3 regions of the Marinobacterium sp. MBR-109 genome follow, and region 1 is predicted to be linked to each of the others. Evidence: predicted binding sites of a transcription regulator. Region 1 holds the regulator's gene; each other region holds the start of a gene.
The links. Region 1 encodes sigma-54, which starts transcription at its own class of promoters, with help from an activator protein. Its sites were predicted from a motif close to TGGCACNNNNNTTGCTNT; they were not measured.

Region 1 (10,409 bases):
GCCAGCACACCCATTGCCGACGTGATGACAGCCGAATGTACCCGGGTGTCTCCCGGCATTCTGGCCGCCGAAGCCCTCAGCCTGATGCAGCAGCGCAAAATCAACGCACTGCTGGTGGTTGACGAGCACGACCGTCCGGTCGGCGCCCTCAACATGCATGACATGCTGAAAGCGGGGGTGATCTGATGCACCTGGACAACCTTCCCGTTTCACTGCGCGAGGCTCTGGGCAACATCCGTCTGGCCGTATTTGACGTCGACGGCATTCTGACGGACGGCCGCCTCAACTTTCTGGCCGATGGCCGTGAAGTCAAAAGCTTCCATACACTCGACGGCCTGGGGATCAAACTGCTGCACCGCTGCGGGATTGAAACGGCCATCATCACCGGACGCCGCTCACCCCAGGTGGAGCAGCGTGCCGAAGCTCTGGGCATCACCTATCTGCGCCAGGGGCGAGAAGACAAGCTGGTCGCACTGGATGAACTGTGGCAAGCCAGTCGACACAACGCCGCCAACACCGCCTACATCGGTGACGATCTGCCCGATCTGGCCGCCATTCGCGCCTGCGCTTTTGGAGCCTGTGTACCCAACGGCCACCCTCTGGTGCGCAAGGAAGCCGACTGGTGCAGCAGTGCTGCTGGAGGCAAGGGGGCCGCACGTGAGTTTTGCGAGCTGATTCTGGCCGCACAGGGCAAACTCAGCGCCATCTACGACGAGTACCGCTGAATGCTGCAAAGCCGACTGAGACTCGCCATCGCCCTGATCCTGCTGCTTGTGCCGTTGCTCTGGTGGGGATTTGCCTCCACCCGGCTGAGCGACGAGCCGATACTGGACAACAGTGCGGCTCGGATCGACTTTTTTGTCCGTGAAGCGCGGATTACGCGCTGGAATCCGAGTGGCGAAATGGCTCAGGAGCTGAACTCCCCCCTGATGCGCCACTATCCGGAACCGGCCGAGATGCTGTTCGATAAGCCGATCACCCTGATACCCCGCGAACAGGGCGGCGAGCTCCGCATTCTGGCACAGGAAGGCCGCATGCCTGACTCACAGGAGCGCATAGTACTTGCAGGGGATGTGCAGCTTCATGATAATCCGCCCTCAGGCAGTGCCAGCGAGATGCTGACCGAGCGACTGACACTCTACCCTCCACGCGACTATGCCCACACGGACCTGCCGGTCAGGGTGATACGCGGCCAGGACCATACGGAAGGCCGCGGAATGGAGGTCTTTTTTGACGAACAGCGGGTTGAGCTGCTGTCCGAAGTAAAAGGTACATACCATGCGAATTAACCGCCCCGTGCTGCTGACCGCCCTGCTGCTGACCCTTTCAACCAGCGTGCAGGCACTGCCCGAGGACCGCAATCAGCCGATTAACGTTTCGGCTGACCGCGCCAGCATGAACGAGCGTACCGGCATCACTGTTTACACTGGTGATGTAGAGATCATTCAAGGCAGTATGGAGATTCGGGGTGAACGCGTTGAACTGCACCGCGCGGCAGACGGCAGCATTGACCGTATCATCTCCACCGGCAAACCGGCCGAGTTTCAACAACAGCCGTCTGCCGAACAGCCCCTGACCAAGGCCTACGGCGACAAAATGGACTATCGCGTCAAGCAGCAGGAGATCACCATCACCGAAAATGCGCGCGTCGATCAGGCCAAGGACACCTTCACCGGTGAGCGGATCGTCTACAACATGGAGCGCGCACTGGTGAACGCCTTCGGCAGTGACCGCAAGGGCGGCGAGCGGGTCAAGATGGTGATTCAGCCCAAGCCTGCGGAGGCCAACTGATGGCCACACTGGAAGCCCTGCATCTTGCCAAAAGCTACAAGGGGCGTCAGGTGGTACAGGATGTATCCCTGCAGATGGAAACCGGTCAGATCGTCGGGCTGCTCGGACCCAACGGTGCCGGCAAGACCACCTGCTTTTACATGATTGTTGGACTTATCCACGCCGACAAGGGGCAGATCCGCCTGCATCAGGATGATGTTACCCGCCTGCCCATGCATGAGCGGGCACGCCGCGGCATAGGCTATCTGCCCCAGGAGGCCTCGGTATTTCGCAAACTGAGCGTGCACGACAACCTGATGGCCATTCTGGAAACCCGCAAGGAACTCGGCATCTCGGATCGCAAAACACTGCTGGAGCAGTTGTTGGAAGAGTTTCACATCACTCACCTGCGCGACAGTCTGGGCATGGCCCTGTCTGGCGGTGAACGCCGACGTGTCGAGATCGCACGCGCGCTGGCAACCGAGCCTGACTTTATTCTTCTGGACGAGCCCTTTGCCGGCGTCGACCCGATCTCGGTCAGTGACATCAAGCAGACCATTCGCCACCTGCAGTCTCGAGGCATCGGCATCCTGATCACGGATCACAACGTGCGCGAGACCCTCGACATCTGCGAGCGAGCGTATATCGTAAGTGAAGGAGGGATACTCGCACAGGGCACACCCGCCGAAATTCTGGCGAACGAACAGGTCCGCCGCGCCTACCTGGGCGAGCAGTTTTCCCTTTGATCCAGAACCGTCAACCATGCACATCCACTCCGTCCACCTGGCAGCTCTGATATGAAGCAATCGTTACAACTCAAGATCGGCCAGCATCTGACAATGACACCACAGCTGCAACAGGCAATACGCCTGCTGCAGCTGTCAACGCTGGACCTGCAGCAGGAGATCCAGGAAGCACTGGAGAACAATCCCCTGCTGGAAGTCGAGGATGAGCAGGACAACGTGGAGGAGGCACGGGCAGAAAGCCGCGATGACCGCCACGATGCCTCCGATGATAGCCGTTCGAGCGATACTGCCGACGACGATAACTGGGACGAAAGTGCACTGGAAGAACGCTGGAATGATGAAATTCCGAGTGAACTGGCCACCGACAGCAACTGGGATGATACCTTCCAGCACCAGAGCACGCCCGGCCCCGCCCGCGACGACGACTGGGAGCCCGGTGATAACGATTCGGCCGAGGACAGCCTGCAGGACCATCTGCTGTGGCAGCTCAACCTGACACCCATGAGTGACCCCGATCGCATGGTTGCCATGGCCCTGATCGATGCGGTCGATCCGGATGGCTACCTGCGCACTGACGTGAATGAAGTGCTGGAACACTTCCGTCAGAGCGAACCCCAACTGTTCGCCGATGCCGAGCCGGAAGAGATTGAAGCCGTATTGCACCGCGTGCAGCAGTTTGACCCGCCCGGTGTCTGCGCACGCGACTTGAGCGAATGCCTGCAGGTACAGCTGCGCCAGCTGCCTGAAAACACCCCTATGCTGAAAGAGGCCCTGCGCCTGGTGCGCGACCATCTGGGTCTGCTTGGCAGCCACGACTACCGCACACTGATGCGGCGCATGCGCCTGAAGGAAGAGGCCCTGCAGCAGATCATCAGCCTGATCCAGTCACTCAACCCCAAGCCGGGCACCAGTATCAGCAGCGAACAGTCGGAGTATGTGATTCCCGATGTTGTTGTGCGCAAGGTACAGGGGCAGTGGAGTGTCAGCCTGAATTCGGACGCCTCGCCCAGACTTCGCATCAATACCGACTATGCTGATCTTATCAGGCGAGCCGACAACAGTGCCGACAACACCTATCTGAAGAACCACCTGCAGGAAGCGCGCTGGTTCCTCAAGAGCCTGTTGAGTCGCAACGAAACCCTGCTCAAGGTCGCCACCGAGATCGTGGCCCGCCAGATCGACTTTTTCGAAGAGGGCGAAGAGGGCATGAAACCGATGGTGCTGCATGACATCGCTGAAGCCGTAGAGATGCATGAATCGACCATCTCAAGGGTTACCACCCAGAAATACATGCACACCCCCCGAGGCATCTTCGAGCTGAAGTATTTTTTCTCCAGCCACGTCAGTACTTCGGACGGAGGCGCCGCCTCCTCCACCGCCATTCGTGCCCTGATCAAGAAACTGATCAGCGCGGAAAGTACCGCCAAACCACTCAGCGACAACAAGATAGCCGACCTGCTGAAAGAGCAGGGATTCAACGTAGCCAGGCGCACAGTGGCAAAATATCGTGAAGCGATGAACATTCCGCCTTCTAATGAGCGCAAGCGTCTGGTTTAATGAGACTACAGGCACGCCGGAAGAACGTGCTTTATGACGAGGAGAAAACCTATGCAGATCAACATCACTGGTCATCACGTCGAACTGACTGACGCCCTGAACGAATATGTACGTACCAAGTTCGACCGACTGGAACGCCACTTCGATAACATCACCAATGCACAGGTCACACTCAGTGTTGAGAAGCTGCGCCAGAAAGCCGAAGCCGATATCCACCTGGCAGGCGGCGAAGTGTTTGCAGCCCATGAACATGAAGACATGTACGCTGCAATTGATGGCATGGTGGATAAGCTTGACCGCCAGATCATCAAGCACAAAGAAAAACTCAAATCCCATAAATAACCGGTAGCAGCACGTCACGACATGCAACTATCAGAACTGCTGACCTCATCCCGTACACTCTGCCACGTCGATGTGGTCAGCAAAAAGCGAGCCCTTGAGCTCGCCAGCCAGACTATCGCCGAGCAGCTGGACGGCCTGGCCGCTGAAGATATCTTCAGCGGCCTGATCAACCGTGAACGCCTTGGCAGCACCGGTATCGGTGAAGGCGTTGCCATTCCTCATTGCAGAATTTCAGGCGTTACAACGGCCATCGGACTGCTGATGACCCTGTCCAGCCCGATTGACTTCGATGCCATCGACAACCGTCCTGTCGATCTGATCTGTTTCCTGCTGGTACCCGAAGATGGCGCTGAAGAACACCTGCAGACACTGGCGGGGCTGGCGGAGCTGTTCAACGATTCAAACACCCGCGAGTCGCTGCGCAGCTGCGAAGATTCCTCAAGCCTGCTGGATCGCGTCCAGACTCTCTGCAAAGGCGTCTGATATGCGACTGGTCGTCATCAGCGGCCGTTCCGGCTCGGGCAAAAGCACCGCCTTGCAGGCACTTGAAGATGTCGGTTTCTACTGCATCGATAACCTGCCGGCTCTGCTGCTGCCCGAGCTGATCCGGCTGATGCTGGCTGAGGAAAACCCGAGCCGGCAAATTGCCGTCAGTATTGATGCCCGCAACCTGTTGAGTAATCTGAAGCAGTTCCCCAGCGTGATGCGCACTCTGCGCGAGCAGTCTGCACTGAGCACCGAAACACTGTTTCTGGATGCCGGTGAAGCCACCCTGTTGCGACGCTATAACGCAACACGACGGCGTCACCCGCTCACCGACCAGAATCAGAGCCTGCAGCAGGCGATCCGGACTGAACGCAACCTGCTCGAACCCATCGCCAACCTTGCCGATCTTCGCATCGACACCACGCGACTGTCGCTTTATGAACTGCGAGACGAGGTCAAGCTGCGTGTTGCCGGGCGCAGTGAACAGGTTCTGTCACTGCAGTTTGAATCCTTTGGCTTCAAGCACGGGGTTCCGCTCGATGCTGATTTCACCTTTGATGTACGGGCCCTGCCCAACCCCTACTGGGTACCTGAGTTGCGCCGACATACCGGCCTCGACAGCGAGGTGATCGAGTTTCTGCGTCAGTCACCCGAAGTCACCGAGATGGTCAACGACGTGCAGGCCTTCATCACCAAGTGGCTGCCCCAGTTTCAGGCCAACAATCGCAGCTACATCACGATCGGCATCGGCTGTACCGGCGGTCAACACCGCTCGGTCTATATCGCCGAGCAACTGGCTGGTTATTTCCGCAAGCATATGGATAATGTGCAGGTGCTACACCGGGAACTGAGTCAGCCTGCCGCAGGAACAAGCCATGATTGAAACGCGACTGACCATTATCAACAAGCTGGGCCTGCACGCCCGTGCAGCTGCCAAACTGGTCACACTGGCGAATCAGTTCAACGCCGACATCCGCATCAACAAGGATGGCCGTGAAGTGGATGGAAAGAGCATCATGTCCGTGATGATGCTGGCCGCCAGCAAGGGTACCGAAATCGCGCTTGCCGCTGAAGGGGATGATGCACCTCAGGCGCTTGATGCCATCACCACATTGATCAACAATCGCTTCGACGAGCCCGAGTAAGATCCCGAACACCCTGTCCCCGGACAAGCGCCCACCTCCGATCGAGATCCGCCATGAGTCAGCAGGAAACCAAATCCAACCTGGAAGCACTGAGCGCCGCGCTTGAGGTCGGCGAGCTGCAGCAACTGAGATTCATGCTCAACAAGGGCCTGAAACCGGTTGAAGTGGCACACCTGCTGGAAAAAACACCTCCACGCGAGCGCCAGATCCTGTGGAACCTGCTCAATCAGGAACTGGAAGGCGAGGTGTTGCAATATCTGGGGGACGATGCCCAGACCGAGATTCTGAGCCGCATGGAAGCGTCAGAAGTGCTCGCCATCACTGAGACGCTGGAAACGGACGACATGGCCGACATTCTGCAGCAGTTGCCCGAACGGGTAATGAAAGAGCTGCTGCAGATCATGGACCAGCAGAACCGCGCGCGGGTCGAGGAAGTACTGGCCTATCCGGAAGATACCGCCGGCGGCCTGATGAACACGGACACGGTCACCATCCGGCCTGACATCAATGTGGAGACGGTCCTGCGTTACCTGCGCCGCCACAAGGATATCCCTGAGATGACCGATATCCTGTTTGTTGTCAGCCGCAAGGACTCCTACATCGGCGTACTGCCACTGACACGCCTGCTCACGTCCGATCCCGGCGTGCTGGTGCGTGAGATCATGCAGACCGATGTGGAGCCGATTCCGGCCGACATGCCCGACGAGAGCGTTGCCCGCCTGTTCGAGCAGCTTGACCTGATCTCGGCCCCGGTGGTCAATGAAGAGGGGCGTTTGCTGGGGCGTATCACCATTGATGACGTGGTCGATGTCATACGTGAAGATGCTGATCATTCACTGATGAGCATGGCCGGTCTTGATGACGATGAGGACACCTTTGCGCCGATCATGAAGACCACCCGCCGGCGCGCGGTGTGGCTCGGTATCAACCTGATCACGGCCTTTGCGGCATCCGCGGTGATCGGCCTGTTTGAAGCCACCATCGACAAGGTGGTCGCACTGGCGGTGCTGATGCCGATAGTTGCTTCCATGGGGGGGATCGCGGGCAGCCAGACACTGACACTGGTGATTCGAGGGCAGGCTCTGGGACATATCGAGCGATCCAATATTGGCTGGCTGTTCAATCGGGAGCTGGTTGTCGGACTGCTGAACGGAATGCTGTGGGCACTGGTCGTTGCCGTAGTGGCTGTACTCTGGTTTCAGGATATGACGGTTGGTATCGTGATCGCCATGGCACTGGTGATTAACCTGATCGCCGGCGCCATGGCCGGCACCCTGCTGCCAACAATGCTGAAATCGATGGGCATTGATCCTGCACTGGCTGGCGGCGTCCTGCTGACAACCATCACTGATGTGGTGGGCTTCTTCGCCTTTCTGGGACTGGCGACCCTGTTTTTTGCCTGATGGAAACTGTTATGAGCGATTTTGACCACCTGCAGCACGATGACGAAGAACAGCTGCCGCCCAGCAAGTCCCAGCTCAAGCGTGATGCGGATGAACTGCAGAATCTGGGCCAGCGGATGACCGAATTGCGACCGGACCAGCGAGAGAAGCTGCCGATTGATGATCGCCTGCGCGCCGCACTGGATGAGTACAGCCGAATCAAGGCCAATGGTGCCAAACGACGTCACCTGCAGTTTATCGGTAAACTGATGCGCACCGCTGATGCGGACGCTATTCGCGAGGTTGTGGACCGCTTCGACTCGGCCACGGCGGCCCACAACCAGCTGTTTCACGAGCTGGAGCGCTGGCGTGAACGCTTGATCAGCGAGGACAACGAAACGCTGCAAAGCTTCATTGACGCTCACCCTGGTGCCGATATCCAGCATTTGCGTCAGCTGGTGCGCAACGCCAAGCGCGAACGCCAGCTGGAAAAGCCACCCGTGAATGCACGCAAACTGTTCAAGTACCTTCGTGAGCTGAACGAAGTCTGACAGGCCTCAGTCGCCGGAGCCGGTCAACAGATCGAGCTCCGGGTTTTCCCAGCTGCCGGTAAGTCGATAACGCAGCGTCGAGAAGCGCTCCAGCCGGTCGCCAATCAGCTTGTCGATCACGAATACAGCACCCGCCACCTGAGGTGCTCCGAGCAGCACTGCCGCCAGCGGCACATTACTGCTGATCGGCAAGGCCACCTCTACCTCCTTGTCCAGAGTCCCTGCAGCCAGATTCACCCGCCCCTGAACACTCATATTTGCAGACGGGCCCGCCATCACCAGCGGCTCAACGGTGGTGGCAATCCCCTGCTGCAGGCGGTAATGCCCATCCAGGCGGTCAAAACTGACCCCCTTCTTCAGCAGGTCACTGAAATCAAGCCGCAGCCGACGTGCCAGCGAGTTGAAGTTCAGAATCCCGAACACTCGCAGCAAATTGGTGCTTTCAGCTGTTTCTATCAGGCGTCCCTCTCGGGTCGAAAACTGCAGCTCACCATTCAGACGATCCAGACTCACATCCCAGGGGGCACCTTTCCAGTTCAGCTGAAGCAGTGATTCCACCCGGCTTGTTTCCAGTACACGGCCATAGTGCCAGCGCTCGAGCAATGCACCCAGATCATCTCCCACCAATCTGAGTGTCAGCTCAGTCTGCTGCTCTTTCTGCTGGTTCCAGTGTGCCTCACCCCGCAGAACCAGCTGGTCCAGATAGGCTTCCAATCCGGATATGCGGGTACCCCGCTCGTCCGGGCGCAGACTGAAGCGCCAGTCACCCAACGCCTTTTCACCCAACCAGAGTGAGTCAACCCTGATATCGGCAGCAGGCAACCGTATCCGTCCCAACAACTGCGGGTAAAAGCTGTCATGCTCCGTCACGGGTGACATTTCAGGCGCATCATCCTGCATCAGCGCATTCAGCTGCAGACGTTCAAGGTGGACTTTCAGCGGCTCGTCCGCCTGCGGCAGCAATACCTTCCCCTGCAGGTCGGCCCCACTGATATCAAGCGCAAGCCCGGTGGCATCCGTTGTGCCGCTGAGCTTAATGGTTTCTGCCGTTGTGCCGACACGCGCCAGTTCCAGCTCAACCTGCTGCACCTGAACCGGTGTATTCAAATCCAGCTTCAGAGTCAAAGGAGCCGCTACCTCCGCCGGTTTGAACAATACACCAGGCAACGGCAATTCCACTCCGATCAGATCACTGTACAGCTCCAGCATGGGACAGCTGGCATCTGCACAGAGCAGCAGCTCCCCCTGCCAGCGGGTCGTTCCCGTCACCATATCCAGCAGTGGCTGCTCCAGCCAGCGGTTCAGAATCGCCAGATCCGTTTGCCCCCGCAGACTGACTTTGACGCTGTCACGTTCGCTGGTGACACTGGCGCTGACCGGACCACCCCATGCCTTGGCTCTGATGTTGGTGGCACTGAAGCCCCGGGTGCTGGTATAGCTGAACTGTCCTTCGACATCTTCCAGTTCAAGCCCGAGCGACTGCGAGCCAAAACGCCCATCACTTAAATCCACGGCAACGCGTGCTTCAGGAGCCCGATCTTCAACAAGTGGAATGCTCAACCCCAGCCGGGTCAGGGCCTTACCTTCCAGCTGCCATTGCTGCAGCTCCTGACCTACCAGATCAGCCAGCGGCGTGGTTTTCAGAACCTGATCGATATCACTGGCAGGACCATCCAGCAGGGTTTCAATCTCCAGCTGCCGACTGCCCGGCGAGAGATAGGCCCAGCCTGAGGGAATATCGCTGTCAAGGAGTGTGGCGCGGTTGATATTGATTGCCAGCCCCTGCTCCTTAACCAGCACAAACAGATCACCTTGCTCAATGGCTGGCCAGCCCGGTTGATAATCCAGACGAGCATCCTTGATATCAAAAAACAGCTGTACCACCGGCGTCGAACTCTCACCCAGAGATCGAGTGCCGGTTCTCAGCAGCATGCCAGCCTGGCGCAAATGCCCCGCCTGAACCGCACTTTCCAGCCAGTTGTACAGGCCGCTGCCCACTTCTTTTTCAGGGGTATAAAGTGATGCCTGACTGCCGTCACTGTCAGTCATGCCGATCATCAGGATCAGATCGGCCTGACGCTCAGAATCAAAGGGAAGATCAATACTGAAACGACCCGCCGCATTGACCTGCCGGTTATGCAGCTGCAGTCGCTCACCGCTGACCCTGACGCCGGCTTCATCCAGCTGCCAGCGGATCTCACCACTGGCTTGCCGATAACGCCAGCCCTGTGGATAAAGCTCAGGAAAGTGCATATCAAAGGCATGACTGTCGAGCTGGATCAGACCGGCATATGGGGTGGCAAGCAGTTGCCCGCTGACGCCCTGCAATGCCGGAGCGCCGCGCCAGCCATCAACACCCACCGCATCCAGTTCGGCACTCAGAGTCAGCTCACTCCAGCGACCATCCAAGGGCTTTTCCAGCCGCAGCTG
Region 2 (10,409 bases), on a different contig from region 1:
TTCCGCGTGATCACACTGGTTTTGCCGGAGCCGGCACCGGCCAGCACCAGCAGGGGACCGCCGATGTAATGCACCGCCTCGCGCTGGCGTGGATTGAGTCTGCTCATGTCACCTCGAAAAAAATTAAACCCGGCTCGATACCGGCCGATATTTATCTGATACAACCGTTTGATGCAGTACTACATGCAGAAGGCAGGATCGCGTGCTTCTGGACATCACCAAAGCGTGATAACCTCGAACGTCGATCATGGCAGTTGCCTATTATGACATGGCCCCCTGATGAAATTCAGACCCTCTGCGGAGGTATTATTCAGGTGTAAAGGGGAAGCAGTACCATGCTGGCAGATGATGAGCCGCTAAACCCGACAGAACCCGGACATCCTGCTCTGATGCTGATCAGTGCATCCGATGAGCTGGAAGCGAGCTGGCGAAGCTGGCTGGAACCCTGGTGGCAGGGGCACCTGTTTCGCTGTCGCTCCCCTGAAGCCGCCGTCCCCATCCTGCAACAGTTTTCTGCTCTGATCATCCTGCTGGAAACCGCCTGCCCAGAACATGCCAGCAGCACGCTGAGTCGGCTTCGCAAGCACTGCCCCACAGCCCCCTCCGTGCTGCTGCTGACACAACAGCCTGACCAGCGCTGGCAGGCACTGCTGACGGACCCCTGCAACGACTATTTTCTGCCCGGTGAAGCGTGTGACACCACTCTGCGTCGAGTGCTTCGCTACTGCAGTCACCTGCTGCTGTGCCATGATCGGCTGCGTAAGCTGGAGCAGTTACAGCAGTTGCAGAACCCTGAGCCCTCATCCGGCTATGATCCCGAACTCTGGCGCGCCCTGCAGCGGGAAGAATTCGTGCTGTTCTATCAGCCACGCATCGATCTGCGCGAAGGCAACATCTGTGGGGCCGAAGCGCTGATTCGCTGGCAGCATCCGGAGCGCGGCCTGCTCACGCCGGATCATTTCATCCCCGACTGCGAAGCCTCGGGACTGGTGGTACCACTGGGCTACTGGGTCATTCAACAGGTGGGCAAGTCGTTGCCGAACATGCTGGCGTCAGGACTGAATGGCCGTATCGGTATCAACCTGTCATTCCGACAGTTTCAGGATCGTTTTCTCGCGACCACCATTGAGCGTCTGATCAAGCAGCACCTGATCGACACCCGCACCCTGGAATTCGAGTTGACTGAAACGGCGCTGTGCAGTGACGAAGAACATGTGCGTGAATCGATTACCCAGCTCAGTGCACTGGGTGTGGAGTTTTCACTGGATGACTTCGGTACCGGGTACTCTTCCTTCAGCCTGCTGCAGAAGCTGCCGGTGGCCACACTCAAGATCGACAAGTCTTTTGTTGCCGGCATACCCGGCAATGCGGACGATGAAGAGATCGTTCGCGCCATGATCAGCCTGGCCCACAACCTGAACAAACAGGTGATCGCCGAGGGGGTGGAAAATCGCGACCAGCTGGAGTTTCTGATTCGGCATGACTGCGATCAGGTTCAGGGCTATTTCTTCAGCCGCCCCATCTGCGAAGAGCAGTTTCTGGCTCTGCTCAGCCACAGTCAGCGCCAGCAAGCCCCCTGAAGGCCAGTGCCTCCAGAAGTTGCTCCTGACCGACTCGCGCTTCGCCCGCCAGATCCGCCAACGTCCTGGCCACCCGCAAAAGACGATGACATGCCCGAGCCGACAGCTGACTCTGCTGCATCACCCTGACCAGCAAGGTGCGGGTCGCATCATCCAGTGCACAGTACGCTTCCAGATCACGGCCACCCAGTTCCCGGTTCATACAGCCCTGCCGCTCCAGCTGCCGTGCGTGGGCCTCCACCACCCGCTGACGCACCCGAGCACTGGACTCCCCCGGCTGGTCCGGCTGCAGCAACGCCTCAGGCGGCAGCGCCGGCACCTGCAGCTGCAGGTCGATCCGGTCAAGCAGCGGACCCGAGATCTTCTGCTGATAGCGCCGAATCTGATCGGGGGTGCAGATACAGCGGTCTGTACCATCATCATAATAGCCACAGGGGCAGGGGTTCATCGCGGCCACCAGCTGAAATCGGGCCGGGTAACGGGTCTGGCGGGCCGCACGGGAGATCAAGATTTCTCCTGTTTCCAGTGGCTCACGCAAGACCTCCAGTACACGGCGCGGATACTCGGGCAACTCATCCAGAAACAGCACCCCCTGATGTGCCAGTGATATTTCGCCGGGGCGGGGGTGGCTGCCGCCGCCCACCAGCGCAATTGCCGACGCCGTATGGTGCGGTGCCCTGAAACTGCGCACACCATGGCAGGCAGGTCGCACGTCATGCCCGGCAACGGAGCAGATCGCGGCAACCTCCAGCTGCTGTTCGGTCTCCAGAGGCGGCAATAATCCCGGCAATCGTGCTGCCAGCATGCTTTTGCCACTGCCAGGCGGCCCTGAAAACAGCAGGTTATGTCCCCCTGCAGCCGCTACCTCCAGTGCGCGACGCGCCTGCAGCTGGCCTTTCACATCGGCCAGATCTGGCCCCTCCTCAACGGAGGCCGCAGAGAGCGAGCCCAGTACCGGCTCCAGCCGCTGCTTGCCGGTAAGATGCGCCACCAGTTCCAGCAAATGCCCAACCGCAAAGACTTCCGTGCGCTGTGCCATCACCGCTTCAGCCGCATTATCGAGTGCCACTATCAGGCTGCGAGCGCAGCGACCTGCCGCCACGGCGGCAGGCAGCACTCCCCGTACCGGTCGCACCGCACCGGACAGCGCCAGCTCACCGATCATTTCGGTCGCTTCACTGCCCTTCCAGCGCTTCAACTGACCGGATGCCAGCAGGATACCCACGGCAATCGCCAGATCATAACGGCCACCTTCCTTGGGCAGATCAGCCGGTGCCAGGTTGATGGTGATGCGGCGCTGAGGAAAGTCGAATCCGGCCGTGATCAGGGCACTGCGCACCCTCTCACGGCTTTCCTTGACCGCCGTTTCCGGCAAGCCAACGATCGACATGGAGGGCAGGCCACCCGACAGGTGCACCTCAACGGTGACCGCCGGAGCCTCGATTCCGAGCTGGGCTCGGGTATGAATAATTGCAAGTGACATGACACTATCCTTGTGTCGTTGGAGAGGGCTCAGAGTTGAGTGTCGTTATCCGTGGCTGCCGGAGCAGGGTTCTCTGCCGATGGTTCAAGTGCCGCCAGACGCTGCTCAAGCTGCTCAAGCTTCTCGCGGGTACGCATCAGCACCGCCTGCTGTGCTTCAAACTCGTCCCGGGTAACCAGATCCAGTTTGGCAAAGGTGCCCTGCAGCATGCTGCGCACCTGGCTCTGCAGCTCCTGCTGACCGGGAAGGTCTGGGCGCCCGGCCAGCAGCTGGCTGAACTGGCCGGAAAGGCTATCGATCAATTTCTGGTGGATCATCCGGGGCTCCTGCACAAGGTTGCATCTCAGTTCCGCCACTATAAACCAGAACGGCCTCGGCGTCAGATTCCATAACGTGCACCAAAAGAGCACTCGCACCAAATTAGTGCACCAAACCGGCCCGTATCACCCGCATATCATTCGCCAAATACCCACTCTGCCATCAACAAAAATCACAACCTACTGTTTTAAAAAGATAAAAACAAATTGGCACAAGCTTCGCTTAGTCAGTGCACACGGCCTGACAACCCGCTCCCGAGGACGCAGGCCTTATGAGTACTGAGAAGAGGACCCAAACAATGAAACTGATCTCAGCCATCATCAAACCGTTCAAGCTCGATGATGTTCGTGAAGCACTTTCGGAAATCGGTGTGCAGGGCATTACCGTCACCGAAGTGAAAGGCTTCGGCCGTCAGAAAGGTCATACCGAACTCTACCGCGGAGCCGAGTATGTGGTCGACTTCCTGCCCAAAGTTCGCATTGATGCAGCCGTGGCGGATGATATTGTCGATCAGGTACTTGAGGCGATCTCCAAGGCTGCCCAAACCGGCAAGATCGGTGACGGCAAGATCTTCGTCACCAGTCTGGAGCAGGTGATCCGCATCCGCACCGGCGAGTCCGGTCACGACGCGCTCTGAACCTGACTGACAATCGACGTTTTTTATCTCTCTGGAGGATAAAACAATGGAAGAACTACTTAATGCGACAGCCGGGGATCTGACCCAGCTGAAATATGCGGTCGATACTTTCTACTTCCTCATGTGCGGTGCACTGGTGATGTGGATGGCGGCCGGTTTCGCGATGCTCGAAGCGGGTCTGGTGCGTGCCAAGAACACCACCGAGATCCTGACCAAGAACATCGCTCTGTATGCCATCGCCTGTACCATGTACCTGCTGTGTGGCTACTACCTGATGTACAGCTCTGACGAAGGCGGCATCATCCCCAGCCTTGGCGCCCTGATCGGCGGTGAGAACGGTGTTGATGCGGTGCTGGCCGGTGGCGATGATGCGCCCTACTACTCAGCCCGCTCCGACTTCTTCTTCCAGGTGGTGTTCGTGGCAACCGCCATGTCCATCGTCTCCGGTGCTGTGGCCGAGCGCATGAAGCTGTGGGCCTTCCTGGCTTTCGCCGTGGTCATGACCGGTTTCATCTACCCGACGTCCGGCTACTGGACCTGGGGTGGCGGTTTCCTGAGTGAAGCGGGCTTCTTCGACTTCGCCGGCTCCGGTATCGTCCACATGGCGGGTGCTTCCGCTGCACTGGCCGGTGTACTGGTACTGGGCGCGCGTAAGGGCAAATACGGCAAGAATGGCGAGATCAACGCGATCCCGGGCGCCAACCTGCCGCTGGCCACTCTGGGTACATTCATCCTCTGGCTGGGCTGGTTCGGTTTCAACGGCGGTTCCGAGTTGAAGCTGTCCGATGTGGGTGAAGCCAACGCGGTCGCTCAGGTCTTCGTGAACACCAACGCCGCCGCTGCCGGCGGTGTGATTGCAGCCCTGATCCTGGCCCGCCTGTGGTTCCGCAAGGCGGACCTGACCATGGCGCTGAACGGTGCACTGGCAGGTCTGGTCGCAATCACGGCTGATCCTTTGAGCCCATCCGCTCTCGCATCCAGTCTGATCGGTGCGGTCGGTGGTGCACTGGTGGTGTTCTCCATCGTGACCCTGGACAAGCTGCGTATCGACGATCCAGTCGGTGCCATCTCCGTTCACGGTGTGGTCGGTATCTGGGGTCTGCTGGCGGTACCGCTGAGCAACGCTGATGCCAGCTACGGTGCACAGCTGCTGGGTATCGTTTCCATCTTCGGCTGGGTCTTCATCGCCAGTCTGGTGGTATGGTTCATCATCAAGGCGATCATGGGCATCCGTGTCAGCGAAGAGGAAGAGTACGAAGGGGTCGACTTGGCCGAGTGCGGCATGGAAGCCTACCCCGAGTTCTCCGGTGGCAAGAAGTAAGATCAACACTCCGGGAGGCAGACATGCCTCCCGCGTGTTTTTCAGGCTGCGCCGATATGCGCGGCCTTTTGATTATGGGTATACTGACGCCACTGGTTTCTCCGCCGACCTTTCGGCCGGAGCTCCGTGGGATTACCACAGATCATGAGGACTTGAATGATGAAACTCGTCACCGCGGTCATCAAGCCGTTCAAACTGGATGACGTTCGTGAAGCCCTGTCCGATATCGGCATTCAGGGCGTGACTGTCACCGAGGTCAAGGGCTTTGGCCGCCAGAAGGGCCACACCGAGCTTTACCGAGGCGCCGAATACGTGGTCGACTTCCTGCCCAAGGTCAAGATTGAAGTGGCCATCGATGACGACATGCTGGATCAGGTGATCGAAGCGGTCAGCAAAACCGCCAACACCGGCAAGATTGGCGACGGCAAGATCTTTGTCATGCCGCTTGAGCAGGTAATCCGCATCCGTACCGGCGAAGCGGGCCCGGACGCACTCTGATAGCAAACGCCCGGCTATCCGGTCGGGCGTTCAATATACTAATCTGCCCCCCCTCCATCGTCTCCATTCAGTACCAATTAAGACATTGCCAACCCCGATTTCTCCTGCCATGATGTATTTCTAATACGCATAGTAGGGGTATTCTGATGGATCAGCAGCAAATGGCGCCCTGTCATGGCCAACACGCTACCTTGTAACTCGGCGCTTGTCGCACAGCTACTGCCTGCTCTGGAGCACTCACCAGCCGGGATCTGCCTGCTGGGTCTCGACGGCCGTTGCCACTACAGCAATCGTACACTGCGACGTCTGCTGCACCAGACCGAGGGTGAACTGCCACAGGAACTGTTTCTGCAGGCACCGCTGGGAGCGTTGCTGAAAAAGAATCTGGCCCATCTGGCCAGCGGCCAGCAGCACGCCTTCTCCCTGTCACAGTTCCGCGGTCAACATCAGCACCATACCTTCTCTCTGCAACTCAACGCGTCAGTCCTGTATGACGAACAGGACAAGGTGTGTGGCTGTCTGATTCTGGCCATTGACGAGCAGCAGTATCATCAGCGTGAGCTGGAGCTGCGCAAGCTGTCCAGTGCGGTCGAGAACAGCGGCAGTGCCGTGGTCATTACCGATATCAGCGGCCGCATCGAGTACGTCAATTCCCGTTTCTGTGACATCACCGGCTACAGCCTGCAGGAAGTGCTGGGCCAGACGCCGGCACTGCTCCGCTCCGGCGAAACCGACCCCAGCACCTACCGTGACCTGTGGCGCACCATTGGCGCCAATCGCAAGTGGCGCGGCACCCTGCGCAACCGACGCAAGGATGGCTCGCTGTACTGGTCGCTGCAATCGATTGCCCCCATCAGCAATGAAAAGGGCTGTATTACGCATCTGGTTTCCGTGGGGGATGACATCACCCAGCTGAAGGAGTACCAGAGTCAGCTGGAACAGCTGGCCTACTTTGACCCGCTGACAGAGCTGGGCAACCGCCGCGCATTTCGCCAGCATCTTGACCAGCTGCTGGAACAGCCCTCAGAGCAGTATCGTGCCCTGCTGCTGATCGATCTTGACCACTTCAAGAAGGTCAACGACACCATGGGCCACGAGGCAGGCGATCTGATGCTGAAAACCGTGGCCAATCGATTGCGCTTCTGCATTCCCGGGCAGGACCGGGTGTTCCGCCTTGGCGGCGACGAATTTTCCATTCTGCTTGATGATCTGGACAGCCTTGACACCCTGCGTGAGCGGGTCAATGAAATGATCGCCCTGCTGTCTCAGCCGATGGATATCGGTACCCACGAACTGCAGACCAGTGCCAGTATCGGCATCACCCTGATCGGTATCGATGCCTGCGATAACAGCGGCCTGCTGCGCAACGCCGATCTGGCCATGTACCGGGCCAAGCGCGCTGGCCGCAACACCTTTGCCTTTTTCAATCACAGCATGAATACGGAGGCACGCCGCACGCTGACGCTGGAGCATGATCTGCGCCACGCGCTGGAACAGGGCGAGCTGCACCTGCACTATCAGCCGCAGGTTGATCTGGGCAGTGGGCAGATCATCGGCATGGAAGCACTGCTGCGCTGGCAACACCCGATCGATGGCAACATCCCCCCGGACGAGTTCATTCCCATTGCTGAAGAGACCGGCATGATTCTGCCCATCGGACGCTGGGTACTGGAGCAGGCTTGCCAGACCGCCGCGCGCATCCGCCGTATATACACTCGCCCCTTCCGCATGGCAGTGAACCTCTCGGCACGGCAGTTTGAAGACTCTGAACTGATCTTGCAGGTCGACCAGATCCTGGCTGATACGGGTCTGCCCGGGAATTATCTTGAACTGGAGATTACCGAAAGCCTGTTGGTCAACAATTTCGGCCATATCAACGATATTCTGCGCCAACTGCGCCGCCGTGGTATTACCATCGCGGTGGACGATTTCGGCACCGGCTACTCATCACTCAACTATTTGAAAAAGCTTGAAGTGAACCAGCTCAAGATCGACCGCTCGTTCGTGCAGGATATTCCCGGTGACCGAGATGACGTGGCCATCACCTCCACCATCATCCTGATGGCTCGCCAGCTGGGGCTGGATGTGATTGCAGAGGGTATCGAGACCGAACAGCAGCAACAGTTCCTACTGCAGCAGGGCTGCCGCACCGGACAGGGCTTCTATTTCAGCCGCCCAGTGCCCTTCAGCCAACTGCAGCAGCGCTGGTCACCCTGAGTCTGACAGCCCAGGCAGTTACTGGGACTTGCGTGCGGCGTCCTTGATCGCTGAACCGGCCTTTTCAATGTCCTTGCCTGCACCCTCAATGGTACTGCACGCGGTCAGGCCGCTGGCGCCTGTAAGAACCAGCAGCATACTGAATAACATGCCTAAGAATCGCTTGCGCATATCCGAATCCTCTTCAGAAAACCGTGTTTATGATACCCCCGCTTTTATCCTCACGCCATGCCGGGACCTGACCATTGTGTCCAGCCTGACTATACTCAGGCTGAACGGCATACCGCTGGAGGCTTGATGCTCAGAATCAGACCCATCGACATGGATGACCATGCGCTGCTGCAGACCGTGGCAACCGAGTCAGGCACGGGATTCACCTCGTTGCCCAATGACACTGACCTGCTGGCACAAAAAATCGAACGCTCGGTCGAGGCACTGCGCAGCCCGGAGAAAAAGCCGCTGCCGGTCACCTACCTGTTCGTGATGGAGGAAACCGACACCGGCGAGGTGCTCGGTACCTGTGGCGTCACCGCAGCTGTTGGTCTGGACGCGCCCTGGTATCACTATCACATTGGTACCATTGTGCATGCGTCACACCAGTTCAACATCCACAACGAGTTCCAGACCCTCTATCTGTGCAACGACTACACCGGCAGCAGCGAGCTGTGTTCACTGTTTCTGCGACCGGGTTACCGGGGCCAGGGGGGTGGCGGGCTATTGTCTCGATCCCGTTTTCTGTTCATGGCCGAGCACCCGCAACGCTTTGCCGATCGCATCATTGCCGAGATGCGCGGTTTTACCGACCAGCACGACAGCAACCCCTTCTGGGAGGGGCTGGGGCAGCACTTTTTCTCCATGCAGTACCAGCAGGCAGACTTCCTGACCGGCTCGGGCAACAAGGTGGTGATCGCGGAGTTGATGCCGAAGCACCCGATCTATATCCACCTGCTGCCTGCCGAGGCTCAGGCAGTGATCGGCCGGGTACACCCCAACACGGAACCTGCCTGTCGCCTGCTGCGTTCGGAGGGGTTCCGTTACGAAAACTACGTGGATATTTTTGACGCCGGTCCTACACTGGCAGCCAGGCCCGATGAAGTACGAGCCATCCGCCGCAGCCGCCGAGCCGAGGTGGTGATCGACACGGCTCCGGTGCCCCCGGATGCCCGTGACTACCTGATCAGCAATACACGCTGCCAGGGTTTTCGTTGTACCCAGGCACGTCTTAATCCCAGCCTGAACCGCGTCCGCATCACCCCCGAGCTGGCCGCGTGCCTGGAGGTAGAAGCCGGTGAAACCGTGCGACTGGTCAGCTTGCCAGCACACTCAGCGGCAGGCGGATAACCAGTTCCAGACCTCCGTCCGGGTGGTTGTGTGCCTCCAGCTGCCCGCCCAGTTGAATGATGGCACGCTGGGCAATGCTCATCCCCAGTCCATAGCCCTCTCCATGACCACCACTCCCTCGCACAAAGGGATCAAACAGTTTCGGCAGCAGCTCGGGGCTGACACCCGGCCCCCGATCCCGCAACCGAATTGCGACCGCATTTTCCTCGAGACAGGCGTTGATATTCAGCGCCGCCATTTCAGGGGTGTGCCTGAGCGCATTATCAATCCCGTTGTGCAGGGCCCGCTGCAGCAGGGGGCGCTGCAGGCGCAATCTCATCTGCGGGGGCTGCACCTCAGCACGCACGGACCGTTGAGGCTGTCGAAAACGCACATCAGCCGCCAGCTCGGCAAACAGCTGCTCAACATCGAACACCTCTGCATCGGCACTGCCGCCGGCCTGTTGCAGTCGAGTGTAGCCGACAATTTCCGCAATAAGACCATTCAGTCGCTCACATTCACGGTTGATGCGCCGTGACAGCGGGTTGTCATCGCCCAGACGCTGTTCAGCCAGCCCTGCCGCAACCTGCAGCCGGGCCAGCGGTGCACGCAACTCATGTGATACGTCCTGCAACAGTCGTTGCTGGTTCAGCAGTGTCGTTTCCACATACTCCGCCATCTGATCAAACTCGCGACTCAATTCGCCCAGCTCGTCACGGCGTCGACTGAGCCGGTCATCGGCCCTGAGGCTCAGATCCTGTTGCTGGTGCAGATTGCGCACATGTCGGCTCAGTTGCCGAATCGGTCGCACCACCAGCGCACTCAGCAGCAGTCCGGAGAGTGTGGAGACCACCAGTATCAGCCCCATCTGCAGCGAAAACAGTCGTCCCAGCAAACGGTCAGCGAAGACTCCCTCGGGAGGGCGCGGCACATGCACGCGGTACTCCGCGCCGGCATCCGTTGTCAGGTTGAAAACATGGGCATCCGCTGGCGGGTCACGCCGCCAGGGTGTGATCGGCTGATCACTGCCCTGCG
Region 3 (10,409 bases), on a different contig from region 1:
AACTGTCGGGATCTCTTTTGCCTCTTCCGGCGGCAGGTCATACAGATCCTTGTCAGCCGGGTCGCCCGGGTGGACCTTGTTCTGGATACCGTCGAGGCCCGCCATCAGCAGCGCTGCAAAGCACAGGTACGGGTTGGCAGCCGGATCAGGGAAACGTGCTTCAACACGACGCCCTTTCGGACTGGTGGTGTACGGAATACGCAGGGAAGCGGAACGGTTGCGAGCGGAGTAGGCCAGCATAACCGGTGCTTCGAAGCCCGGTACCAGACGCTTGTAGGAGTTGGTAGACGGGTTGCAGATGGCGTTCAGTGCCTTGGCGTGCTTGACGATACCGCCAATGTAGTACAGCGCCGTTTCGCTCAGGCCACCGTAGCCGTCGCCGGCAAAGATGTTGGCACCGTCCTTGGACATGGACAGGTGAACGTGCATACCAGAGCCGTTGTCGCCTACCAGCGGCTTGGGCATGAAGGTAGCGGTCTTGCCGTACGCATGTGCCACGTTGTGTACACAGTACTTCAGGATCTGAACTTCGTCTGCCTTGGCAACCAGGGTGTTGCCGCGCACACCGATTTCACACTGACCGGCTGTGGCCACTTCGTGGTGGTGTACTTCGATGGTCAGGCCCATGGCTTCCATCGCATCACACATCGCCGCACGCAGATCATGCAGGGAGTCGATCGGCGGAACCGGGAAGTAACCACCCTTCACACGAGGACGGTGGCCAGTATTGCCGCCTTCGATCTTGTGGTTGGATGCCCAGGACGCTTCTTCAGACTGGATGCTGTAACCACAACCGCTGATGTCAGCATGCCATTCAACACCGTCAAACACGAAAAATTCGGGTTCCGGGCCCAGCATGGCAGAGTCGGCGATGCCGGTAGACTTCAGGTACTCTTCTGCACGGCGAGCAACAGAACGCGGATCACGCTCGTAACCCTGGCCAGTGGCCGGCTCGATGATGTCGCAGCGAACGATAACGGTTGCGTCTTCGGTGAAGGGATCCAGAACGGAAGCACTGTCGTCCGGACGCAGGATCATGTCGGATTCCTGAATACCCTTCCAGCCGGCAATGGAAGAACCGTCAAACATTTTGCCGTCTTCAAAGAAGTCGTCACCCATGTCAGTGACAGGGATGGTCACGTGCTGTTCCTTGCCCTTGAAGTCGGTGAAGCGCATGTCGATCCATTTTGCGCCGCTTTCTTTGATCAGATTCAGAGTCTTCTCTGACATTTGGCTATCCCCACTCGTTATTAAGTATTGCCAGAACAATACTTCTGTCATTACGGATCCGGAAACCGGTTTGCTATTACTTAAGCAAAGGCTGTGCCATGTTGAAAATCACGCTAACCCACTGATTTTCTGTTTTAGCTCACACCCTTTAACAATATATATCGCACCAAAATCGTGCATACCGGAAAACAATGAACCATTAGGGTGCATTGATGGTCGATTTTGGGGCTGCACTGGTAATCGGTAATCCATGATAGTGCAATCAGACCAGAAATGCTGTGCCTGGCACAGGCTTCCCGGCAGCTTTTTTTACCAGTAACCTGTAACGACCAGATGATCAACCACAGGTGATGGACATGGCCCCCAGGGAATTACTGACTGCCACACTGATAACCGCTTTATTGGGAATCAGCACCACCGCAACAGCTTCGAGCGCTTCAGAAGAAAACTACCGCAAACGCTTCCCGGCCCAGTGGCTGGAACGCAACGGTGAAATCAGACTCGAGACGGTTTGCTACAACTATCCCGGCAACAGCTACATGTATCGACTGTGCCGAGAGCAGGCGACCCAGTCACTTCAAGCCCGCTGCAGCCGTTATCGTGCACTGACGGATACCTACAGCGGCGATACCCAAGCGCACTATCTGCGCATGGCACACAAGTACTGCACCGCAAGCGAGCATTACCAGCCACTGCCCGAGGCTGAAAAAGAGAGCGATGTAACACAATAATGATCACTCAGTGATCGCTTGTTTAACCTCCCTTCCGTATAATGTCGCGCTTTACACCATCACAGGGTACACACGCGTGATTGAAAACCTCCGAAATATTGCCATTATCGCCCACGTTGACCACGGCAAAACCACACTGGTCGACAAGCTGCTGCAGCAGTCAGGCACTCTGAACCGCCGCGATGAAAGCGCTGAGCGCATCATGGATTCCAATGACCAGGAGCGTGAGCGCGGTATCACCATTCTGGCCAAGAACACAGCCATCCGCTGGAACGACTACCGTATCAACATCGTTGACACACCGGGGCATGCGGACTTTGGTGGTGAGGTTGAACGTGTACTCTCCATGGTGGACTCGGTTCTGCTGCTGGTGGATGCGGTTGACGGCCCCATGCCGCAGACCCGCTTCGTAACCCAGAAAGCATTTGCTCAGGGCCTGCACCCGATCGTGGTCATCAACAAGATCGACCGCCCGGGCGCGCGTCCGGACTGGGTTATGGACCAGGTATTTGACCTGTTCGACAACCTGGGCGCCACCGACGAACAGCTGGATTTCCCGATCGTTTATGCCTCTGCCCTGAACGGCATTGCCGGCAATGATCCCGAAGAGATGGCCGACGACATGACGCCGCTGTTTGAGGCGATCGTCAAGCATGTGCACGCGCCGCGTGTCGATGCCGACGGCCCGTTCCAGATGCAGATCTCTGCGCTGGACTACAACAGTTATGTAGGCGTTATCGGTGTTGGCCGTGTGTCACGCGGCAGGATCAAGACCAACACCCAGGTGAAGGTGATCGACAGCCACGCCAAGGTGCGTAACGGTCGTGTGCTCAAGATCATGGGCTACCACGGTCTGGAGCGTATCGAAGTTGATACGGCGCAGGCGGGTGACATCATCTGCGTGACCGGTCTGGATGAACTGAACATCTCCGACACCCTGTGCGACCCGGAAGTGATTGAAGCACTGCCGGCACTGTCTGTAGACGAACCCACCGTCTCCATGACCTTCCAGGTCAACGACTCTCCGTTTGCAGGTCAGGAAGGCAAGTTCGTCACCAGCCGTAACATCAAGGAGCGTCTGGATCGTGAGCTGATTCACAACGTGGCCCTGCGCGTTGAACCCGGTGACACTCCGGAAAAATTCCGTGTCTCCGGTCGTGGTGAACTGCACCTGTCGGTGCTGATCGAGTCCATGCGCCGCGAAGGCTTCGAGCTGGGTGTATCCCGCCCCGAAGTTATCCAGAAAGAAGTGAACGGCGAAATCCACGAGCCTTACGAAGTCGTGATGATCGACGTGGAAGAAGAACACCAGGGCTCCATCATCGAAGAACTGGGCAAGCGTCGCGCCGACATGACCAACATGGAAGTGGACGGCAAGGGTCGTGTACGCCTGACCTTCATGATGCCGTCCCGCGGCCTGATCGGCTTCCGCAGCCAGTTCATGACCATGACATCCGGTACCGGCATCATGACATCGGTCTTCGACCATTACGGCCCGGTCAAGGCCGGTGACGTGATCTCTCGTCACAACGGTGTACTGGTTTCCATGGTCACCGGCAAGGCACTGGGCTACGCCCTGTTCAACCTGCAGGAGCGCGGCCGTCTGTTCATAGACCCCAACGTTGAGGTCTATGAAGGCATGGTGCTGGGTATTCACAGCCGCAACAACGACCTGGTGATCAATCCCACCAAGGGCAAGCAGCTGACCAACGTACGTGCGTCCGGCACCGATGAAAACATCGTGCTGACCCCGCCGATCAAGTACTCACTGGAACAGGCTCTGGACTTCATCGAAGATGATGAGCTGGTCGAAGTGACCCCGGCAGCCATCCGCATCCGCAAGAAGCTGCTGAAAGAGAACGAGCGCAAGCGCAACAAGAAGTAATCCGCTTCTCGCGTGAGTGCATGGAAAGGCCGGCGGAGCAATCCCCGGCCTTTTTGTTTGTCTGCCACCCATCTGCAGGTCGATGATGGAGTGCCCACAACAGGAATACCCGTGAACAACAACGATATAATGCGACGCCTGCGCTACACTTTTGATCTCAGGGATTCGGCCATGGTCGAGATCTTTGCAGCAGCCGACCACCCTGTTACTCAGGAGCAGGTCGTCAACTGGTTGCGAAAAGAGGATGACCCCGCGTACTGCGCGGCGGCGGATACCGACCTGGCCCTTTTTCTTAACGGCCTTATCAATACCCGTCGCGGCCGTCGCGAAGGCGAACAGCCTCAACCGGAAAAACGCCTGAGCAACAATATGGTCTTCATGAAGCTGAAAATCGCCTTGAACATGACCTCGGATGATGTGCTCGACACCCTGCAGAGCGTCGGATTCCCTCTGAGCAAGCATGAGCTCAGTGCCTTTTTTCGCAAGCCCGACAACAAGCACTACCGGGAGTGCAAGGACCAGATTCTGCGCAACTTCCTGCTCGGCATACAGCGGCGATTTCGCCGTGACGACTCAGAAGTCATAGACTCAGAGAGCCATTAAGCCGACAAGATCAACACTTTTCACCCGAGCACAGACATCGGTTCACCTGACTGCAGTGGGTCGATATACTGATCCTATTCGTCAACCTCAGGAGAACCCCATGCGCACCCTCTACCCCGAGATCGGCATCAATCATGAGTATTACCTTGAGGTTGGCGACCGGCATACCCTGTACGTGGAGGAGTGTGGCAACCCCAATGGCATTCCGGTTCTGTTTGTACACGGTGGGCCTGGCGGGGGCTGCGGCGCAACTCACCGACGTTTCTTCAACCCCGAACGCTATCGCATCATTCTCTTCGACCAGCGCGGTTGCGGTCGCTCAACGCCACACGCAGAGCTCGAAGCCAATACCACTCAGGTACTGGTGGACGACATGGAGCGGATCCGAGAGTTTCTCAGCGTGGAGCAGTGGCTGCTGTTTGGTGGCAGCTGGGGTTCGACCCTGAGCCTGGTCTATGCCGAGACGCATCCGGAGCGAGTTGCCGGCATGATCCTGCGCGGCATTTTTCTCTGCCGCGACCGGGATATCCAATGGTTTTACCAGCAGGGTGCCAGCGCCCTGTTCCCCGACTACTGGCAGGATTACCTGCAGCCCATTCCCGCTGCAGAGCGAGACGATCTACTCAGTGCCTACCATCAACGCCTGACCGGAAACAATGACCTGGTGCGGATGCAGGCGGCCAAGGCCTGGTCCGTATGGGAGGGGCGCTGCTCAACACTGGACCCGAACCCGGATGTGGTTGAGCACTTTGCCGACCCTCATTTCGCACTGGCGATGGCACGCATCGAGGCACACTATTTTATCCACAAGGCGTTCCTTGAGCCGGATCAGCTCCTGAATGATGCCCACCGACTGACGGACATTCCGATCACCATTGTGCACGGTCGCTACGATGTGGTTTGCCCGCTGGAGCAGGCCTTTGCCCTGCAACAGGCGGCACCGCATGCGCGTCTGCATATCGTTCGAGATGCAGGCCACTCGGCCTTTGAGCCTGGCATTATCGACAACCTGATCCACGCCACCGACGAATTTGCCCAGCGCAGCGCCTGAGGAGCAACACCGTGAAGGGACTGATTCAGCGTGTCAGCCATGCCTGTGTAAAAGTGGATGGTGAGGTAACCGGCGCCATTGATGGCGGCATTCTGTTACTGCTCGGAGTGGAACAGGGCGACAGCCAGGCGACAGCCGACAAACTGCTGCAAAAGGTACTGAACTACCGTATTTTCCCTGATGCCGATGGCAGGATGAACCTGAGCCTGAGCGACACCGCTGGCGGACTGCTGGTGGTATCGCAGTTCACACTGGTTGCCGATACGCGCAAGGGACTGAGGCCCGGCTTTTCCCGCGGTGCAGCACCCGATGAAGGTGAGCGCCTGTATGACCTGTTTGTTCACCGGGCGCGTGAAACGCATGGGGCAGTCGAAACCGGTCGCTTTGGTGCGGATATGAAGGTAGAGCTTTTGAATGACGGGCCGGTCACCTTTCTGCTCGAGGTGCCGCCCGTCGACTGACAGCGGCATCAAGCGATGCAGCTGGGCTCGACCAGATGGTGGGTGACGCGCGTTTCCAGCTTGATGTTGTCATGCAGCGGACAGCGGCCACAGACGGCGTCCAGGAACACCTGTTTCTCTTCATCGGTCATGTCAGCATCGATTTCGGCTGATACCTGGATCTGCTGGAAGCCTGTGCGGTCATCACTGGGCTTGCCCAGCAAACCGGCCGGATTGTAATCACCCTCTACACTGACTTTCATGCCCCGCAGTTCAATCTTCTGCTGCATCGCCGCGATACGGCCGATGGTGCAAATACATCCCCCGAGCGAGAACAGAAAGTACTCCAGTGGAGTGGGCCCCTGGTTCTGCCCGCGGGCGGCCTCCGGCTGGTCAATCACCACCTGATGGCCGCGGATATCCGCGCGAACGGCAAAGCCCTCTGCCATCTGGGTGTTAACACTTACTCGCTTGTCGGCACTCATGCACGGCTCCTCATATATTAGTTAAGAATCAACTAATATTATTGATTCCCGCAAGCAGATGCAAACGCTCGATACCTGTAAGAGAAGGTCCGCTTCAAACACCAGTGCCAGCGCTCAGAACAGGCCGCCCGGATCGATCGGTGCCCCTTCCGTGTCACCTTCGGGGCGTGACTGCAGTCGGTCCAGCGCTTCTTCGGCATCACCCTTCTGAATGACAATTTCCACACGACGGTTGCGAGCCCGCAACTCTGCCGTGCTGTTGGGTGCCAGCGCGCGCGTATCGGCATAGCCGGTAATATTGAAGCGGGACTGGTCAATGCGGCGGTCAGCAAAAAGTTCATGCGCCACCGCCAGCGCCCGCGCGGCTGAAAGATCCCAGTTGGATTCAAAACGCCGCCCGGAATAGGGGATGTTATCGGTGTGACCCTCAATGGCCACCTTGCCACTGATACTCAACAACAGGTCACGTATTTTGGCAATCACCGGAATGTACTGAAACTTGAGTTCGGCCGATCCGGAATCAAACGAGCCCCGCTCCTTAACCCGGATGATGATGCGGGTACCATCGGTTTCAACCTCGATACTGCCTTCACCGATTTCGGCCGCCAGCGCCTGGGCTACGGCAACCGCTTCCTGCTGCGCCTGCTCTTCCTGCTGCCGGCGCAGCTCTTCAAGCCCTTTCAGCTCGTCTTCGATCTGAGACTCGCCCTCGCGCGAGCGCACATCCAGACTGTTGAGGTCATTATTGATCGTCATCTGACGAACTTCATTCAACGGGGTGGGCTCCGGGCGGCCGGGGCTGAATTCCTGCGCAATGATGGAAGTGCCCTTCGGGATATCTTCCACCTTGATCTGGTTCTGAACGCCGAACGCCTCACGCATGGAACCGGCCAGCTGCTTGAACTTCAGTACATCCATCTCGGAAAACGAGAGCAGCAGCACGAAGAAGCACATCAGAAGCGACATCAGGTCGGCGAAGGTCGCCATCCACAAGGGTGACCCCGCTGGCGGACATTTACATTTCTTGTCTTCGTTGTCGTCACTCATAGCCGACTCCCTCAGCTTTCAGCAACGGCACGTTTACGCTCGGGCAGGTAGTTGCGCAGCATCTGATCGATGACGCGCGGGTTCTGACCCGCCTGGATCGCCAGCAAGCCGTCGATGATCAGCGCCTGATTCAGCGCTTCTTCTTCCTTGCGCACATCCAGCTTGTCCGCAACCGGAATGGCAAACATGTTGGCGATCATGGCACCGTACAGTGTCGTCAACAGTGCAACCGCCATGGCCGGACCAATGGATTTTGGATCGGACATGTTGGACAGCATCTGCACCAGACCCACCAAGGTGCCGATCATCCCCATTGCCGGCGCCACATCTCCCATGGCTCGGAATATCTTTGAACCAAAGTCGTGCCGCTCGTATGTAAGGCCAGCCTCTTTCTTTAACAGCTGTTTGACCACTTCAGGGTCATGTCCATCCACCAGCAGCTGAATACCACGCTGCATGAAGTCAGAGGAAACCTCTTTATCCTCAAGTGACAGCAGCCCCCCCTTGCGTGCCGCATCGGCCAGATCAACCGTTTCAGAGATGATGTCCTCAGGGTTAACTGACTTGAACATGAACGCCTTTGCCATGATTTTTCCGGCACCGAGAAACTGCCCGAGGGTGAACTTCATCAACACCACCAGCAGTGTTCCGCCGACAACGATCAGCATGGACGGTGGGTTGACAAAAATACCGATATCACCGCCCAGTACCATCGCGGCAACGATGATAGCAAAAGCCCCTAAGAGGCCAACGAGGGTAGCCAGATCCACTGATCGCTCCTGAAAAATATGTACCGATGCTAATGAAGGGCAAGAACGCTGACTTTGCCAGCAGCAGATCATACCAGAATTAAACATACGTTCACGCTTTGATCAGCTTTTTCCGTGCCTCTGATTGACCCTTGTGGGCAGGTTGGTTAACGTGGACGCCTTAACCGATCAGATGAAATCCGCATGACCCGCAAAGCCGAGAAACCCGACTTCGAACACGCCCTGTCAGAGCTTGAAAGCCTCGTGGTACGTCTTGAGCAGGGTGACCTGCCCATTGAGGATGCCCTCACCTCATTCGAGCAGGGTGTACGCCTCACGCGTGAATGCCAGACCATCCTGCAACAGGCAGAGCAGAAAGTGCAGCTGCTGACTGAGCAGGATGGCGAAATTCTCACCAGTGACTTTCCCGCCCGGGAAGAGTAGGCATGGACATTCAACAGGTACTGGCACAGTACCGCTCGCGCACCGAACTGCAGCTTGAGCAGCTCTTTATGGAAGCGGCATCACTTGAGCCCCGACTGCCCAAAGCCATGCGTTACGGCCTGCTTAACGGCGGCAAACGTGTGCGTCCCGCTCTGGTGTATCTTTGCCACCGCCTCTGCAGCACCAGCGCGTCACCTCATCCCCTGACGGACCGGGCCGCCGTTGCCATCGAATGCATCCACAGCTACTCGCTTATTCATGATGACCTGCCGGCGATGGACGATGACGACCTGCGCCGTGGCAAACCCACCTGCCATATTGCCTTTGATGAGGCGACAGCCATTCTTGCCGGTGATGCCCTGCAGTGTCTGGCATTTGAGCAGCTGAGCGAAATCGTCGACCCGATGCTGGCCTTGCGTCAGCTGAAGATGATGCAGGTGCTGGCGCGCGCCAGCGGTCGGCAGGGCATGGTAGCCGGGCAGGCGTTTGACCTTGGTCATGTTGGCCAGCCTCTGACACTGGAGCAGCTGCAGGCGATGCACGCCTGCAAGACCGGAGCACTGATTACCTGTGCCGTAGAGCTGGGCGCACTTTCAGCCGGTGAGCCGGAAGGCGAACGTCTGGACCAACTGCGCCGCTTTGGTGACCTGATCGGGCTGGCATTTCAGGTTCAGGACGACCTGCTGGATATCGAAGGCGACACCGCCACGCTGGGCAAGCCCCAAGGTTCGGATCAGGCGCAGAACAAGCCCACCTATCCCGCTCTGCTGGGTATTGACGGCGCACGTTCAAAACTGAACCAGCTGCACCAGGAAGCCGTAGCCATACTCACAGGCTTTGGCCCTGATACCGAAGCCTTGATTGCCCTGACCGACTACATCGTTGCGCGTGACCATTGAGCATGTTCAGCCAGATTCCTGACCAACGGCCCGACACTGCGCTGCTGGATCACATTCAGTCGCCAACCGAGCTGCGCCGGCTTAGCCGCACCGAATTGCCTGAATTGGCACGGCAACTGCGTGCTTTTCTGCTCTGGTCCGTGGGCCAGACTGGTGGCCATTTCGGTGCGGGTCTTGGCGTTGTCGAGCTGACCATTGCACTGCACTACCTGCTCAACACTCCGGATGACAGCCTGATCTGGGATGTGGGCCACCAGAGTTATCCACACAAGATTCTGACCGGTCGGCAAGAGCAGATGCGCAGCATGCGCCAGAAAGGGGGTCTGTCCCCATTTCCAAAACGCTCGGAGAGCCCGTTCGACTGTTTCGGTACCGGCCACTCCAGCACTTCGATCAGCGCGGCGCTGGGAATGGCGCTGGGCCACCGGCTGCAGGGACAAAATCGACGCACCGTGGCCGTCATCGGTGATGGTGCCATGACGGCTGGCATGGCATTCGAAGCGTTGAATCATGCCGCCCACACCGGTGCCGACCTGCTGGTCATCCTGAACGACAACGACATGTCGATCTCGCGCAACGAAGGCGGTCTGGCAAGCTATCTGGCACGCAACCTGAAACAGAAAATGGATGGCCCCGTCACCGCCGCCCTGTTCAAGGCACTGGAGTTCAACTACGCAGGCCCGGTCGACGGGCATGATTTCAGCCTGCTGCTGCCGGCGCTGGAACAATCACTGCAACGCTCAGGCCCACAGCTGCTGCATGTCATCACCCGAAAGGGAAAGGGGTTTGCACCCGCCGAAGCCGACCCGGTGGGCTACCATGCCCTGACCAAGATCGAGCCGCTG

Region 2: glnK (P-II family nitrogen regulator) is a predicted target of sigma-54. The motif match lies at 3,589-3,606, and genes of this name have one in related genera.
Region 3: glnA (glutamate--ammonia ligase) is a predicted target of sigma-54. The motif match lies at 1,312-1,329, and genes of this name have one in related genera.

What each region holds. Positions count from the first base shown of each region.
Region 1 is NZ_JBEPPZ010000007.1:116,410-126,818, reverse strand. It holds gene ABIE60_RS10785 (KpsF/GutQ family sugar-phosphate isomerase) at 1-186, shown strand, start outside; gene ABIE60_RS10780 (KdsC family phosphatase) at 186-725, shown strand; gene lptC (LPS export ABC transporter periplasmic protein LptC) at 726-1,289, shown strand; gene lptA (lipopolysaccharide transport periplasmic protein LptA) at 1,279-1,791, shown strand; gene lptB (LPS export ABC transporter ATP-binding protein) at 1,791-2,516, shown strand; gene ABIE60_RS10760 (RNA polymerase factor sigma-54) at 2,568-4,073, shown strand; gene hpf (ribosome hibernation promoting factor) at 4,125-4,415, shown strand; gene ABIE60_RS10750 (PTS sugar transporter subunit IIA) at 4,437-4,898, shown strand; gene rapZ (RNase adapter RapZ) at 4,900-5,784, shown strand; gene ABIE60_RS10740 (HPr family phosphocarrier protein) at 5,777-6,046, shown strand; gene mgtE (magnesium transporter) at 6,100-7,449, shown strand; gene yjgA (ribosome biogenesis factor YjgA) at 7,461-7,979, shown strand; gene ABIE60_RS10725 (YhdP family phospholipid transporter) at 7,986-10,409, opposite strand, start outside.
Region 2 is NZ_JBEPPZ010000003.1:39,576-49,984, reverse strand. It holds gene rep (DNA helicase Rep) at 1-107, opposite strand, end outside; gene ABIE60_RS05160 (putative bifunctional diguanylate cyclase/phosphodiesterase) at 336-1,580, shown strand; gene ABIE60_RS05155 (YifB family Mg chelatase-like AAA ATPase) at 1,549-3,063, opposite strand; gene ABIE60_RS05150 (accessory factor UbiK family protein) at 3,093-3,380, opposite strand; gene glnK (P-II family nitrogen regulator) at 3,680-4,018, shown strand; gene ABIE60_RS05140 (ammonium transporter AmtB) at 4,065-5,339, shown strand; gene glnK (P-II family nitrogen regulator) at 5,499-5,837, shown strand; gene ABIE60_RS05130 (putative bifunctional diguanylate cyclase/phosphodiesterase) at 6,012-8,054, shown strand; gene ABIE60_RS05125 (entericidin A/B family lipoprotein) at 8,073-8,225, opposite strand; gene astA (arginine N-succinyltransferase) at 8,352-9,395, shown strand; gene ABIE60_RS05115 (sensor histidine kinase) at 9,361-10,409, opposite strand, start outside.
Region 3 is NZ_JBEPPZ010000013.1:66,176-76,584, reverse strand. It holds gene glnA (glutamate--ammonia ligase) at 1-1,230, opposite strand, end outside; gene ABIE60_RS14585 (hypothetical protein) at 1,587-1,961, shown strand; gene typA (translational GTPase TypA) at 2,038-3,846, shown strand; gene ABIE60_RS14575 (YehS family protein) at 3,958-4,449, shown strand; gene pip (prolyl aminopeptidase) at 4,550-5,500, shown strand; gene dtd (D-aminoacyl-tRNA deacylase) at 5,512-5,961, shown strand; gene ABIE60_RS14560 (OsmC family protein) at 5,970-6,425, opposite strand; gene ABIE60_RS14555 (flagellar motor protein MotB) at 6,540-7,472, opposite strand; gene pomA (flagellar motor protein PomA) at 7,484-8,242, opposite strand; gene ABIE60_RS14545 (exodeoxyribonuclease VII small subunit) at 8,426-8,665, shown strand; gene ABIE60_RS14540 (polyprenyl synthetase family protein) at 8,668-9,564, shown strand; gene dxs (1-deoxy-D-xylulose-5-phosphate synthase) at 9,567-10,409, shown strand, end outside.